Regions from separate parts of the Micromonospora sp. WMMD1155 genome, predicted to be linked through region 1. Evidence: riboswitches for the same ligand, from Rfam matches in the RefSeq annotation. Region 1 holds a riboswitch; the other holds the start of a gene.
What was found. Region 1 has a riboswitch for S-adenosylmethionine ahead of O7617_RS02600 (ABC transporter substrate-binding protein). Riboswitches for the same ligand answer to the same signal wherever they lie in the genome.
Positions count from the first base shown of each region.

Region 2: it holds a riboswitch for S-adenosylmethionine, as region 1 does, so the genes downstream of both, O7617_RS33150 (hypothetical protein) here and O7617_RS02600 (ABC transporter substrate-binding protein) in region 1, are expected to answer to the same signal.

Region 1 is NZ_CP120742.1:626,575-633,670, forward strand. It holds gene corA (magnesium/cobalt transporter CorA) at 1-4, opposite strand, end outside; gene O7617_RS02595 (amino acid transporter) at 191-2,131, shown strand; SAM riboswitch class IV at 2,218-2,329, shown strand; gene O7617_RS02600 (ABC transporter substrate-binding protein) at 2,606-3,484, shown strand; gene O7617_RS02605 (amino acid ABC transporter permease) at 3,523-4,296, shown strand; gene O7617_RS02610 (amino acid ABC transporter ATP-binding protein) at 4,293-5,036, shown strand; gene O7617_RS02615 (Na+/H+ antiporter) at 5,084-6,658, opposite strand; gene O7617_RS02620 (BTAD domain-containing putative transcriptional regulator) at 6,765-7,096, opposite strand, start outside.
Region 2 is NZ_CP120742.1:7,283,254-7,290,349, reverse strand. It holds gene O7617_RS33165 (sugar phosphate nucleotidyltransferase) at 1-425, shown strand, start outside; gene O7617_RS33160 (GIY-YIG nuclease family protein) at 648-1,394, shown strand; gene O7617_RS33155 (hypothetical protein) at 1,396-2,331, opposite strand; gene O7617_RS33150 (hypothetical protein) at 2,507-3,133, opposite strand; SAM riboswitch class IV at 3,138-3,258, opposite strand; gene O7617_RS33145 (serine/threonine-protein kinase) at 3,334-4,905, opposite strand; gene O7617_RS33140 (type I restriction endonuclease) at 5,022-7,096, opposite strand, start outside.

The DNA.
Region 1 (7,096 bases):
CCATGCCCCTGTCCCCTCCCCAGTGAGGCCCGGTCCGGCACACTCCCGCCAACCCGGGGGCGCTGCTTCCCCGGTGTCCCGAGCGCGAAACCCGCAGTGGGGCGAGGTGGGTTCCGCGCACCGGCGGACGGGCGCGTCGCCCAGGGCGGATACTCACGGTGACCAGGGGCGGTATGACGGGGGCGCGCCGGTGGAGGTCGACGGACGCGCGGGCCGGCTGCGGGAGTGGCTGCTGCGTGCCGGCGCGGAGGAACCCGTGCAGCACCCGGGGCCGCACGGGCGTCCACCGGAGCACCGGCACCACCCCTGGTGGAAGGTGATGTGCCTGACCGGTGTCGACTACTTCTCGACGTTGGGCTACCAGCCGGGCATCGCGGCCCTCGCCGCCGGGGCGCTCTCGCCGGTGGCGACCCTGGTGCTGGTGCTGGTGACCCTGCTGGGCGCGCTGCCGGTCTACCGACGGGTGGCGGCGGAGAGCCCACACGGTGAGGGTTCCATCGCGATGCTGGTACGCCTGCTGAGCTACTGGCCGGGCAAACTGCTGGTGCTGGTGCTGCTCGGCTTCGCGGCCACCGACTTCATCATCACCATCACCCTCTCGGCCGCCGACGCGACCGCGCACATCGACGAGAACCCGTTCTGGCCGAGCGCGCTCAAGGGGCACGAGGTGCTGCTCACGCTGCTGCTCGTGGCACTGCTGGGCGCGGTGTTCCTCAAGGGATTCACCGAGGCCATCGGGATCGCCGTCGTCCTGGTCGCGGTCTACCTGACGCTGAACGCGGTGGTGGTCGCCGACGCGCTGTGGCGGGTGGTGACGCACCCGAGCGCGGTCGAGGACTGGACCACCGCGTTGACCACCGGCCACGGCGATCCGTGGATGGTGGTCGCGTTGTCGTTGTTGGTCTTCCCGAAGTTGGCGCTGGGTCTCTCCGGCTTCGAGACCGGGGTGGCCGTGATGCCGAGCGTGCGGGGCGACCCGCGGGACACCGAGGCGCGACCGCTGGGCCGCATCCGTGGCGCTCGCCGCCTGCTCACCACCGCCGCCGTGATCATGAGCGTCTTCCTGATCACCAGCAGCGTGACGACCACGATCCTGATCCCACCGGAGGCGTTCCAGCCCGGCGGGCCGGCGAACGGCCGGGCACTGGCCTACCTGGCGCACGCGCATCTCGGGGAGGTGTTCGGCACCGTCTACGACCTGTCCACCATCGGGATCCTCTGGTTCGCCGGGGCGTCGGCGATGGCCGGGCTGCTCAACCTCGTACCCCGCTATCTGCCCCGCTACGGCATGGCGCCGACCTGGGCGCGGGCGGTCCGGCCGCTGGTGCTGGTCTTCACCGCGGTGGCGTTCCTGATCACGGTCGTCTTCGAAGCCAGCGTGGACGCGCAGGGTGGCGCGTACGCGACAGGGGTTCTGGTGTTGATCACCTCGGCGGCGACGGCCGTGACCCTCGCGGCGGTGCGGCACCGGCAGCGCGGCCGCACGATCGCGTTCGGCACCATCGCGGTGATCTTCGTCTACACCACGCTGGCGAACGTGGTGGAACGCCCCGACGGCGTCAAGATCGCGGCCTGTTTCATCGGCGGGATCATCGTGGTCTCGCTGCTCTCCCGGTTGTCCCGCGCCTTCGAGCTGCGGGTCGACCGCGTCGAGCTGGACCCGGTGGCGACCCGGATGATCAGCGAGCGTGACGGACGACGGATCCGCCTCATCGCCCACGAGCCGGACGGTCGGGACGAGGCGGAGTACCAGGCCAAGCTGGCGCAGACCATGGCGGACAACGACTTCCCCGACGCCGGCGACGTGCTCTTCGTGGAGGTGCGGGTCACCGACCCGTCGGACTTCGAAACCGAATTGGTGGTGACCGGCCGCCTGGTCGGCGGCCACCACTCGGTGCTCAGTGTGACCAGCTCCGCGGTGCCCAACGCGCTCGCCGCCCTGCTGCTGGAGATCCGGGACCGGACCGGTCGGCGCCCCCACATCTACTTCGAGTGGACCGAGGGCGGCCCGGGCCGCAACGTCCTGCGCTACCTGGCGTTCGGGCAGGGTGAGATCGCCTCCGTCACCCGGGAGATCCTGCGCCGTCACGAGCCCGATCCGCGCCGACGGCCACACGTGCACGCCGGCTGACCGGAGTGCCGGCCACCCGTCTCCCCTGGTGAGCGTGGTCATAACGACTGGACGACCCACCCGTGCCTGCTGCTAGCCTCGGCGCAGGTCATGAGCGCCAGCGCGAAGCCCCGGCTCGCTGGCCGGCAACCCTCCTCCGCGGTGGGGTGCCCCGGGTGAAGACCAGGCATCGACAGGACGTCGGTGCAAGCGTGGCCTGGCACCCAGGTCAGCACAGACCCGGGAGAACCATGCGCATCCTCAGCACCGCCCCGCCGACCGGCATCGCGGACGTCCGCGTCGGTCGTCCCTCGCCGGCACTGATCCGGCGACGGCACGTGGACATGATGCGAATGTGCAGCGCCGCGTGTCGTCGCGGCAGCACGCACTAGCGCAGCCCTCTTCCCGAACCTCCCTCACCGGTACGCCCATCGGGCGCACCGCCGGCGACGCACATCCCGTGCGTGCCGGTACGCGACCTTCTCGGAGACACCCGTGCGACTTCTTCCTGCCCTGACCCGTGCCACCGCCCTGGGCGCAGCCGCCGTCCTGGCCGCCACCGCGCTCACCGCCTGCGGCGGCGACAGCTCGTCCGACAGCGGCGCCAACCCGTACGGCCTGGCGCAGCCGGGCGTGCTGCGGGCCGGCACGCTCACCGACGCCCCGCCGAACGTGTACCTCAAGGACGGCAGGTTCACCGGCTTCGACAACGACCTACTGACCGCCGTGGCCGGCAAGCTCGGCCTCCGCGTCGAGTTCGTCGGCACCGACTTCTCGGCGTTGCTCTCCCAGGTCAACAACCACAAGTTCGACGTCGGCAGCTCCTCGATCACCATCACCGAGGCACGGAAGAAGACCGTCGACTTCGGCAACGGCTACGACTTCGGTTACTTCGGTCTGGACGTCCCGGCGGGCTCGCCGATCACCGGCTTCGACCAGCTCGCCGGCAAGCGGGTCGTGGTGGTGCAGGGCACCGTGCAGGACGACTACGCCACCGGCAAGCAGCTCGACCCGGTGCGGGTGCCGGACTACAACGGCGCGATCAACCAGCTCAAGGCCGGCACCGCCGACGCGTGGATCGCCCCGGCGGAGATCGGCGAGAAGTCGGCCGCCGACAGCAACGGCAAGATCACCGTGGCGGCCAAGCAGCTCAGCCCGGCACCGACCGCGTACGCCGTCGCGAAGGGCGGCGACGAGCTGCGCGAGGCGCTGAACAAGGCTCTCGACGAGGTCATCGCGGACGGCACCTGGAGCCGGTTGCAGGCCCAGTACTACCCGGGCCGCCCGATCCCGGCGGACTTCAAGCCGGGCAGCGGCGCGGCCACGCCGTCGGCGGCCACGTCAGCCGCGCCGTCGGCGTCGGCCGCCTCCTGAGCGGTGACGAGCGAGCAGGACGGTAGGAGAGGCGACCGATGGATCCGTTGAGCACCCTCTGGGAGACGTTCTTCGACCTCGACGCGATGCGCGAGGCGCTGCCCGAGATGCTGACCGTCGGGTTACCGAACACGCTGATCCTGGCGGTCTCCGCCGCCCTGCTCGGCTCGGTGCTGGGCCTGCTGCTGGCCGTCGCCGGGATCTCCCGCAGCCGGTGGTTGCGCTGGCCGGCGCGCGTCTACACCGACGTGTTCCGGGGGCTGCCGGCCGCGGCGACGATCCTGCTGATCGGCGTCGGGCTGGCCCCGCTGGGCATGCAGGTCTGGGGTCCGGACCCCTACCCGTTGGGGATCCTGGCGCTGTCGCTGATCGCCGCCGCGTACATCGGGGAGATCTTCCGCTCCGGCATCCAATCGGTGGAGGCCGCCCAGTTGGAGGGCGCCCGCGCGCTCGGCTTCTCCTGGAGCGACTCGATGCGGCTGGTGATCATCCCGCAGGGCGTCCGGCGGGTCCTGCCGGCCTGGGTCAACCAGCTCATCGCGCTGATCAAGGACTCCAGCCTGGTCTACTTCCTCGGCCTGGTGGCCAGCCAACGGGAGCTGTTCCGGATCGGGCAGGACTACGCGGCCACCACCGGCAACGAGTCCGCGCTGCTCCTGGCCGGGCTCTTCTACCTGGCGCTGACGGTACCGCTGACGCACGTCGTCAACTGGATCGACAGGCGGCTGCGCCACGGCCGGCCGGCCGCCGCGCCGACCGACGAGGACGACGACCTCCCGTTGCCCGCCACCGTTCAGGGAGACCGGCGATGACCACCGACACCACCACCTCGGTCAGCCTCGACGTCCGCGACGTGCACCTCGCCTTCGGGCCGAACCGGGTGCTGCGCGGCGTCGACCTGACCGTGCCGCGCGGCGCGACGGCCTGCGTGATCGGCCCGTCCGGGTCCGGCAAGTCCACACTCCTGCGCACCGTCAACCGACTGATCGAGCCGGACCGTGGCGACGTGCTGTTGGACGGGCGCAGCGTGCTGGGCGACGACCCGGACGGCCTGCGGCAGCGGGTCGGGATGGTCTTCCAGCAGTTCAACCTGTTCCCGCACATGAGCGTGCTCCGCAACGTCACCCTCGCACTGCGCCGGCTGCGCAAGCTCGGCCAGGACGAGGCGGAGGCCGTCGCCCGGGCCCAACTGGACCTGGTGGGGTTGGCGGCCAAGGCCGACGCACGACCGGCGCAGCTCTCCGGCGGTCAGCAGCAACGGGTGGCGATCGCCCGGGCGCTGGCGCTGCGGCCCGAGGTGATGCTCTTCGACGAGGCCACCTCGGCGCTCGACCCGGAGCTGGTCAAGGGTGTGCTCGGGGTGATGGCCGACCTGTCCGCCGCGGGCATGACCATGGTGGTGGTCACCCACGAGATGGGCTTCGCCCGGCAGGTCGCCGACACCGTCGCCTTCATGGACCGGGGAGTCGTGCTGGAGGCCGGGCCGCCCGAGGCGGTCTTCGAACGGGCCGAGCACCCCCGGCTTCGCCGGTTCCTGTTCCAGGTGCTCTGAGCCGCGACGGCTCCCCGGTGCGCTGAGCCGCCACGGCTCCCCGGTGATCACTCATCGGGTCCGCGCCCCAGCAGCCGGATCTCCTCGTTGTCCAGGGCGGCCTGGAGTTCCTGCAACACCAGGTCGTCGATCTCCCGGTTGTCGCGCAGTCGGGTGACCTCCCGACGCTTGTGGGCGAGGACGCGCAGGCGTAACTGACGTTCCAGCCGCCGCTCCTCGGCGGTGCTCCCGCCGCTCTCGTTGAGGTCCTCCAGGTGCCGCTGGTACTCGGCTCGCAGCCGATGGACCGACTCCTCCTGCGCGCCGACCTCGGCCGCCACCTGCGGCAGAGCGGCGAGGCCCGCCTCGGTGGCCCGGCGCTGGGCATGCCGGGTCTCGTCGACGCGTCCGGGGTCGCCGACCAGCCCCGCCCAGCGCACGACCAGCGGCAGGGTGGCGCCCTGCAGCAGCATGATCAGCACGATCACCAGCGCGGTGACGAAGATGATCAGGTCGCGCTCGACCACCGGTTGACCGTCGACGGTCACCGTCGGTACGGCCAGGGCGGCGGCGAGCGACACCGCGCCCCGGAACCCGGACCAGCCGGCGACTGTCCCCACCCGCCAGGCCGAGGGCCCCTGGCTCGGGTCCATGATCCGGCGACGTCGCAGCCTCGCGATCTGCGCGGTCAGGTAGACGAAGAACAGCCGGGTGCCGATGACGACGAGCGTCACCACGAGCACGATCACCAGGGCGCGCCCGGGCGAGGTGCTGGTGATGCCCCGCACCGCGCGGGGTATCTGCGTGCCGAGAAGGACGAACAGCCCACCGTTGATCAGGAACGTGGACAGGTCCCAGAACGCGAACGCCAGCACCCGGGACCGGGCGCGGATCACCCGTGGACCGGCGTAGGACAGCACCAGACCGGAGACCACCACCGCCAGCACACCGCTGGCGTGCACGGCGTCGGCCAGCAGGAACGCGGCGAACGGCGTGAGCACGCTCAGCGCGCCCTCCCGAAGCGGGTCGTCGAGCCGTTTGCGGACCAGCACCACGGCCGCCCCCACCAGCACACCGGCCAGTACGCCGCCGACGCTGGCGCCGACGAACTCCTCACCGATGCCCAGCACGCCCGGTTCCGCGCTGTGGGTGAGCAGAGCCACGGTGACCGCGAAGACCACCAGGGCGGTGCCGTCGTTGATCAGACTCTCGGCGTGCAGGGTGGTGAGCAGCTTTCGGGGCAGCCGTTTCGCGAGCCCCGTGACCGCCGCGGCGTCGGTCGGGGCGAGGACCGCCCCGAGCACCCAGGCGGCGGCCGGGTTCACCCCCAACGCCTGCGCGGTGAACGACACGGTGACCAGGGTGAGCACCACCAGCAGCACGGCGAGTGACCCGATCACCGGGAGGTTGGCCCGGATCTCGCGCAGACTGATGGTGAGGCTCTCCCGGTACAGGATCGCCGGGAGGAAGATCAGCAGCACCAGCTCGGGTTCCAGTGCCACGTCGGACAGCGGGGGCGTCAGGCCGAGCAGCACTCCGAACGCGATGAGCAGGACCGGCGGGGCCACCCGGTACCGTCCGCCGAGCGTGGTGCCGATCAGGACGGTGACGCCCAGCACCACGATCATGACGAGCGCCTGCACAGCGTACCCCCTTGATCGTCGCCGGCGGTGGATGCGCCGGTGGTTCCATCTGACCGCACCCACCGGCGGGTTCCGAGGGGAATCGGCAAGTAGCCGTGGGCGGCGGTCAGCGGGTCGCGGTGGCGGCGCGGCCCCGGGCGGTGACCGCGCGGGCGACCCGGCGATGAGCTGCCGACTCCTCTTCGCGGCCCAGCGCGGCCGCCAGGGCGGCGAGGTGCCCGGCCACCGGGCCGACGGTGAGCACGCCGCTGCCGGCGGCCAGTTCCTCCGCCGCCGGCGACAGTTCGACGTAGACCCGTTGCATCGTGTCCCGGTCACCGAGGGCACGCGCCGCCTGGCCGACGAGGCAGAGCCGCGCCTCCCGCAGAAGGTCGTGCGGCCCGTCCGGAAGGGCCGACAGGGCCGCTGCCGCGGCGTCCCGGTCGCCGTCGGCCAGCA
Region 2 (7,096 bases), 690 kb from region 1:
TCGCCGACCTCGCGGCTGCCCGGGCCGCCGCTGGTACACCGGCCGCGCTCGCCGCCGCTACGGTGCCGGGCGCCGAGGCCCACCGATACGGCATCCTCCACCCACGCACCGCCGCAGCCGGCCACCACCTGCTCGACGAGCTCTTGGAGAAGCCCGACAGCTACGGCGAACCGACCGCGTACATCAACATCAGCCGCACCCTGCTACCCGCCGACGCGGTGGCCTACTTCCAGAAGCTGACCCCGGCCTCTAACGGCGAGTATCAGGCCACCGACGCCGTCGCTGCCTTCGCACGCGATCACGACGTACTGATCCAACCCATTACCGGCCAGTACCACGACTGTGGCAACCCCGCCGGCTGGCTCGCGGCCAATAACGCTGCAGCCGCAATCCAAGCTCTCACGGTCACTGGCCCGCGCGACTGATCTGAGGGGCACGGCGACATCGTCGCCAAGCTTCCCGATGCCCTTGACCCCATCGGTTGGTAGCCCGACATCCGGCCCTGTGGGCTCCTGGGCCCCCGCCGCGCACGGACGGCCGGTCTTCCGCACGGGCTCCGGCTCGGCGGCCAGTGAGCCATGTTGGATACTCTTCCCGCTCATTCCGGCCGCTGCTGAGGTGGCCGGGATCGCCGCATCCGGCGGCGCATGAAGCTACGGGAGGAGGAGGCGGTCGTGGCATCTCCAGTTCGAGACCATCGCGTGCAGGTCGTGCAGAAGTGGGGCTTCGGGATGGCCCCCGTCAAGCCCGAGGTCCAGCAGAAACGACGTCAGTCGGTAGCGGCCGTGCTGAGCTACCTCCAGAACGGGCCGATTGAGTCCAGCCCGCCACTGCTGGAGGCCCTGTCGGAAGTCAAGGGGTTCTACTCGCGCTGTCACAAGCAGGACCAGTGGGACTGGTTCACCGTGTGGCAACAGCTGGGCCGCCCCGGACGTAAGCGCTGCCTACAAGTTGGTGATGCGCTCAGTCGCCTACGGACCGCCATCAATGACGGCGACGATGCCACCGCTGCGAATCAGCTCACGCTCCTGACTGACGCGAACGTGCAGGTCCATCTCGCTGGACTCGTCGAAGAACAACCACGTGAACCGCGAGGAGCCGGCTACATCTACGTGCTGTCGACTCGCGAGCAGCCTCGGATGCTGAAGATTGGCTACACCGAGCGGACCGTCGAGGAGCGGGTGAAGGAGATCAACCGGGCGACAGGCGTCGTTATCCCGTATGGCGTGCGCGCTTTGTGGGTGGTCGCGGATGCTCCGTCAGTAGAGGCTGAGCTGCACGATCGACTGGCACCCTACCGCGTGCGTAAGGACCGCGAGTTCTTCGACCTCGACTTTCGCGACGCGTCCGCCCTCATCCAGGGCTGCATAGATGGTCTCCGACGCGAGGACTAACCTAACCGCCCGTGGTGAGCAGCTGACGGAAGGCCACACGTTCCTCCCATAGATCAACGGGCCGGCCCGCCAACTCAGCCAGGAGTTCCGGTAGGCGCCACGTCGTCAGATGTGCGTAGCGGGCGTTGTAGACGCCGACGGCCTCGATGGCGAACTCGTCAGGGAAGTCCAGCAGTACGTAGCCGAGCAGCTGCATGATGGTCGGCGCTTCCAGCGATGGCCGCCGTGTCCCGTCGCGGCGCTTGCTGCCGAGGCTCGTCTTGAGTTCGAGCAGCAGGCCTGCGGCGATCAGGTCGGCGTCGGCGTTCATCAGCGATGATCCGGTGAAGGTCGGCCCGACGGCCCAAGCGCCGTGCCGTGTCGACAGGGACGGCAGGAGGCTCTGTTTGGCGAAGGCACGCAGGGTCTGGAGCTCATCGAGGGCGGCGGGTGGGGCGAGCTCAAGGAGCTTTTCGGCGGTGATGGACCTTGGGGCCAGGGCCATCAACGGGGATCCGGGCGTGGGACCGACCCGGTGCAGGTCGGTGAGGAGCGCCAGCGCCCAGCAGGCCCGGGCAACGAGTTGATGGTCGGCCTCGCTGCCCGTGGCCGGCCCGGTGAACCGGGAGGTCCCCAGGCTGTCGCCGCTTCCGGAGTAATTCAGCGTGCGCGCCAGTTCGTGGACCGCGTGCCGGAGTGGGGGAGTGCGCGCGCCGAGCATTGCCAAGCGCAGATCCGGTCTGGGATGCACCATGAAGCGCACCATCCAGTCGAAGGCCGAGCCGACGGTGCCCGGGTTCGCCTGGCTCCCAGGCACGACAAGGGAGCCCACGGATTCCCGATACCGGGCCTGCAGGTCCTGCCAGCGGCCGAACCGCCCCTGAATGAACAACCTCGCTGGAGAGGCTCTGTCGCTCAATGCCACGGTCAGCGCCGGCCAACCACTAACGATGGTCATGCTTCGACCACCAGGCGCCGGCATCGCTGCCCGCCACTGTCCATCATGGCCGGATGCTATCGAACGCCGCGGCATTCGAGCTGCCCGTCATCACCGGACCGTCGATGGAAGATGACCAGCGCGGCCGCTGTTGGCGATGTCGGGTACCGCCAACAGCAGCCGCCTGGACTGGCGGTCAACGAGCAGTGGACAGGAATTCGTTCTGGGCCTGTCGGAGGCTGCTGAGGTCGTTGGGTACGGGCATGACCCCGTAGCGGTCGAAGGCGTCAACGCTCGCTCCAAGCGACGGCGGCGAGTGCCGCTGCCACTCGGCCAGCGGCACGCTCGAAGCAGTCAGGCGTAGTGGCTCGGCGAGCCGGGCGAACTCCACCTGCTGCCACTCGCGCAGCTTGTTACCACGCCGCGCGGAGGCCATCAGCGTGGCGGCGACCTTGGTGGTCGTGGCCGTCTGCGGCTGGATCACGCCGCCGTTCATGATCGAGTGTCGGCCCAGCGGCAGTGCGGCGCGGTGGCCGTACCGCTCGCCGACCACCTGCGAGACGTGTCGGCAGGTCTCGCAGGCCAGCCACGACCACCGGGTTCGGGTGGTCACCGTGTCCCGCACGCACAACACACACAGGTCGAGGTCACCGGGGATGTCCTGCCCCTCCCACTGCTGCTCCCACTCCGGCGTACGCGGCTGGCAGCGGCACCGCTGCTCGCGTGGGGCGCCGTCGCGGAGGTGCCCGCAGGTCAGGCAGACCGCGAAAGCAGTCAGGTCCAGCTCTTCGAACGGCACGGTGAACTCGCTCTCCGGTGCCACGAGGCACCCGCTCTTGCCGTACCGCAGCTTGCGGTCGACCTGGTCTTCCCCCGGAGGCACCGTGCGCGGGTGGCGCGGTTGCCGGGTCAGCAAGCCGGGAGGCTTGACGCTGACCACTCTTGACGCCCAGGAAGCATAGAGATCATCGAGGCCGGGAGCAACTCCGCGGGTGGAGACTTGAGCCAACGGCGGTGGCGGAACTATCCGTCGGCGGCGAGTCTGAGCCGGGCAAGCAGGTCGGCGACTTCCCGGGTCAGCTCATGGTCTGGGCCGTAGACGACGCAGAGGTCGTCGTGCAGCGGTTGCAGCTCGTCTGCGGCCTCGGCGGCCTTGTCTTCGGAGACCAGCAGTATGCCGATGTTGAAACGTAGGTCGAGAGCCGTGGGGGAAACGTCGCCGGAGGCGGCGCGTACGTGCGTCAGCACCTGCCGGAACTGGCGCAGGGCTGTTGTGGCCTGGCCGAGTTCCGCCCGGCAGTGGGCTGCCTGCCGGAGGCATTCCAACGCGTCCTCGCTGGTGGGGCCAGCGGTACGGGTGTACGCCGCGGCGAGGGCGTCGAACTCCGGCAGTGCGCGCCGGAAGTCCCCGCCGATGATAAGGATGGCGGCTCGCCGTGATCGCAGGCCCAGTACGCGGGGACTCTCAGCACCGAGCGCCTCGCTGGCGGGGCCGATGACGCTCTCGAGCACATCCGCGGCTTGGGCGAACCGCTCGTCGTCCAGCAGCTCATCGGATTGGGTAACGGCGGCCTTGATCGCGTCTCGAACCTCGGTCCGCAGGATCGCCGCCGGATCGGCAGCCGACATGCGCGGCGCCGGGACCACGGGAGCGGGTGCGGGTCGGCGGCGGGGCGCATTGGGTCGGCGGTACACCAGCGTCGGGTCGGGCATCGTGCTGCTCGCGCGCTCGGAGGCGGGCAGTGCCGATCCAGGTAGGGGCAGGAAAGGCAGCAGCCGCTCGTAGACGTCGTAGGCGTCCGCCGGCCGGTCCTCTGGGGCCTTGGCCAGCAAATCGAGGACCAGTTCCTCGATCGCTGCGGGCACGTCGTGGCGGAGCGTCCGTAGCGGTGGTGGCGGCTCGGTGATGTGCTGGTGCCACAGTTCGAAGTCGCTGCCGCCAGCGAAGACGCGTCGCCCGGCGAGGAGTTCGTGCAGGACACAGCCCAGGGCGTACAGGTCGCTCTGCGGCGTGACCTGTGCGTTCTGGATCTGCTCGGGCGGCATGTAGTGGTGGGTGCCGAGGGCGCTGCCGGTTGCGGTGAGGCGGGTGACGTCGGTGCGCAGGATGGCGGCGATGCCGAAGTCGAGGAGCTTGATCGCCCCATCCGAGGTGACCAGAACGTTGTCGGGTTTGAGGTCGCGGTGCACGACGGGGATGGCGTGGGCGTGGGAGAGGACGGTGCAGATCTGCGCGGCGATAGCGGCTGCCCAGGTAACCGGCAGCGGCCGCTGTGGGTCGATGAAGGCCCGCAGGGCGGTGCCGCGAACGAACTCCATCACCAGGTAGAGCCGGTCGTATGAGCGATCGAGGACCGCGTCGTACACCTGGGGCACGCCATGGTGTTGGATGCGTGCGGTGACGCGGGCCTCGCGGCGGAATCGCTTGGCGAACTCTTCCGCCTGCTGCGAGGTTTGCACGGCCTCGACGCGGATCAGTTTGATGGCGACCTCACGGTCGAGGACGCTGTCGTAGCCGCGCCAGACATGCCCCATGCCGCCCGAGCCGACTTCCTCGACCCGTTCGTATCGACCGGCGATCGGCTCTGCCCGCACGTTGCCCCCACCCCTGCGACTGTCCCAGCCAGATGGTCAGTGTTGCGGTCGAACCGATCACCGTCCAGGGTTGCCGCCGCGGCGTGTCACGCTGGCGCCGCGACGGCACCGGCCGGTCAGGCCACCGCGTCGTCGACGACCCCCTCCTGTCGGCGGATCAGCCGCCAGGCGGCGCTGCGGGCGCTGCGGTTGAGCGAGCTGCGGAAGTTCTGCTGCGGGTCGAAGTACTTGCGCCCCAGGTCGGCGGTGCTGTCGAAGTGGTCCATCATCTTGTCCTCGAAGACCGGGTCGAAGACGTGGCCGAAGTTCTCCTCGTCGTTGGCGACGGCGGCCAGCCGCACCTTCGGGTCGGCTAGCGCCTCGTTGAAGGGCTTGATGACGTCCTGCTCGGTGAACTCCGTGCCGTACTTCTGGTTGAACCTGTCGATGAGTTCCGACAGCAGCGACTTCTCCGACTCCTTGGCACCGCCGGATCCATCGCCGAAGCCCTTCATGTCGGCCGGCCCCTCGGGGACGAGACTCACGTCGTGCTCACCGGTCTTCTCCACCCGAAGATGGCTGAGGTCGACCTCGCCGATGTCCACGCCGCCGTCCTCACCGCGCGGCAGCCGATTGAGCAGGTGCCGCCCGTAGAGGTAGAGACGCTCCAGTTCGGCGTCGATGTAGGTGACGATGCCGGAGAGGAAGCTGTACTTGCGGACGTAGTCGTTCAGGTCGGCCCGGAAGGTCTCGGCCGTCTCCTGGTCGTCCTCGTCGTCGCCGTTGAGCAGGTCGGCGAAGCGGGTCACCGCAGGATCGAGATGCCGGTACAGCTCCGCGTGGAGCTTCTCCCACTTCGCCGTGTTGCCGGCGGCCTGCCGCTGAGCAGCCAGGTAAGCAGCCGCGAACGCCTGCATCTCCTCATCGACGAGGACCGGCACAGACATCACCCTGCTCTGCGCGGTGTAGAGCAGGTTGGGGTCCGAGGGCAGGGTGGCAGCTTCCTCGAAGTACGGGCGGAAGGACTCCTTGATGTCCTCGGCGTCGTTGACGAAGTCCAGCACCGCCAGGTCGGACTGGCTCTTGCGGTCGGCGGTGCGGTTGAGCCGGGACAGAGTCTGCACGGCGGCGATGCCAGTCAGCGTCTTGTTGACGTACATCGTGGTGAGCAGCGGCTGGTCGAAACCGGTCTGGTACTTCTCCGCCACGACCAGGATCCGGTACTCGGGCTGCCCGGCTCCGCCGGCCTGGGCGGACTTGTCGTCAGCGCGCGTGTAAGCGAAAGCCTTCGGCAGGGCGCTCTCGGCGAGCCCGCCGTTCTCCTTCGCCTCGGTGGTCTCCTCACCGTCGTAGGTGAGTGTGCCCGAGAAAGCCACCAGGACGCCCGGGTCGGGATAGCCGAGATCGCCGATGTACTTCTTGATCGACCGGGCCATCTGAACGGCCTGCGGCCGGCCCGCGGTGACCACCATCGCCTTCGCCCGCCCGCCAAGCCTCCCGGCGGTGTGCGTGCGGAAGTGCTCGACGATCACCTGCGCGTGCTGGGCGACGGTCGAGTCGTGGGTCAGCGCGTAACGGGCCAGCAGCGGATTCGCCTTGGCCGGGTCGACCTTCCGCTCGTCGCGGTTGCCGTTGACGAGCTTCCAGTAGGTGTTGTAGGTGACGTAGTTGCGCAGCGGGTCGAGAATGAACTTCTCCTCGATGGCCTGCCGCATCGAATAGGTGTGGAACGGGTGGTACTTTCCGTCCTCACCGAGCGTGCCGAAACCTTCTAGGGTCTTGTGCTTCGGGGTGGCGGTGAACGCAAAGTAGGAGAGGTTCGCGGCCCGCTGCCGCTTGCGCGCGTTGGCCTTGAGCTGAGCCTCGACGTCAGGTGCGGCCGGCGCGCTGGTCGCACCCGGATCGTCGGAGTCGGCGTCCAGGCCCAGGTCGCGCAGCACCGCGCGGACCGAGGCGGCAGCATCACCGGACTGGGACGAGTGCGCCTCGTCGATGACGATCGCGAACCGCCGGCCCTGGATCTCGGTCGGGTTCTGCTTGAGGTACTCCTCGAGCGCCGGGAAGGTGTGCAGCGTGACGGTAACGATCTTGCCCGTCTCACGGGAGAGCGCCCTGGCGAGCTGCTCGGACTTCGACCCGTGATTCTCGTCGATCTTCACCACCAGGCCGGCGGTTTGCTCAAAGCTGCCAACCGTCGCGCGGAGCTGGGCGT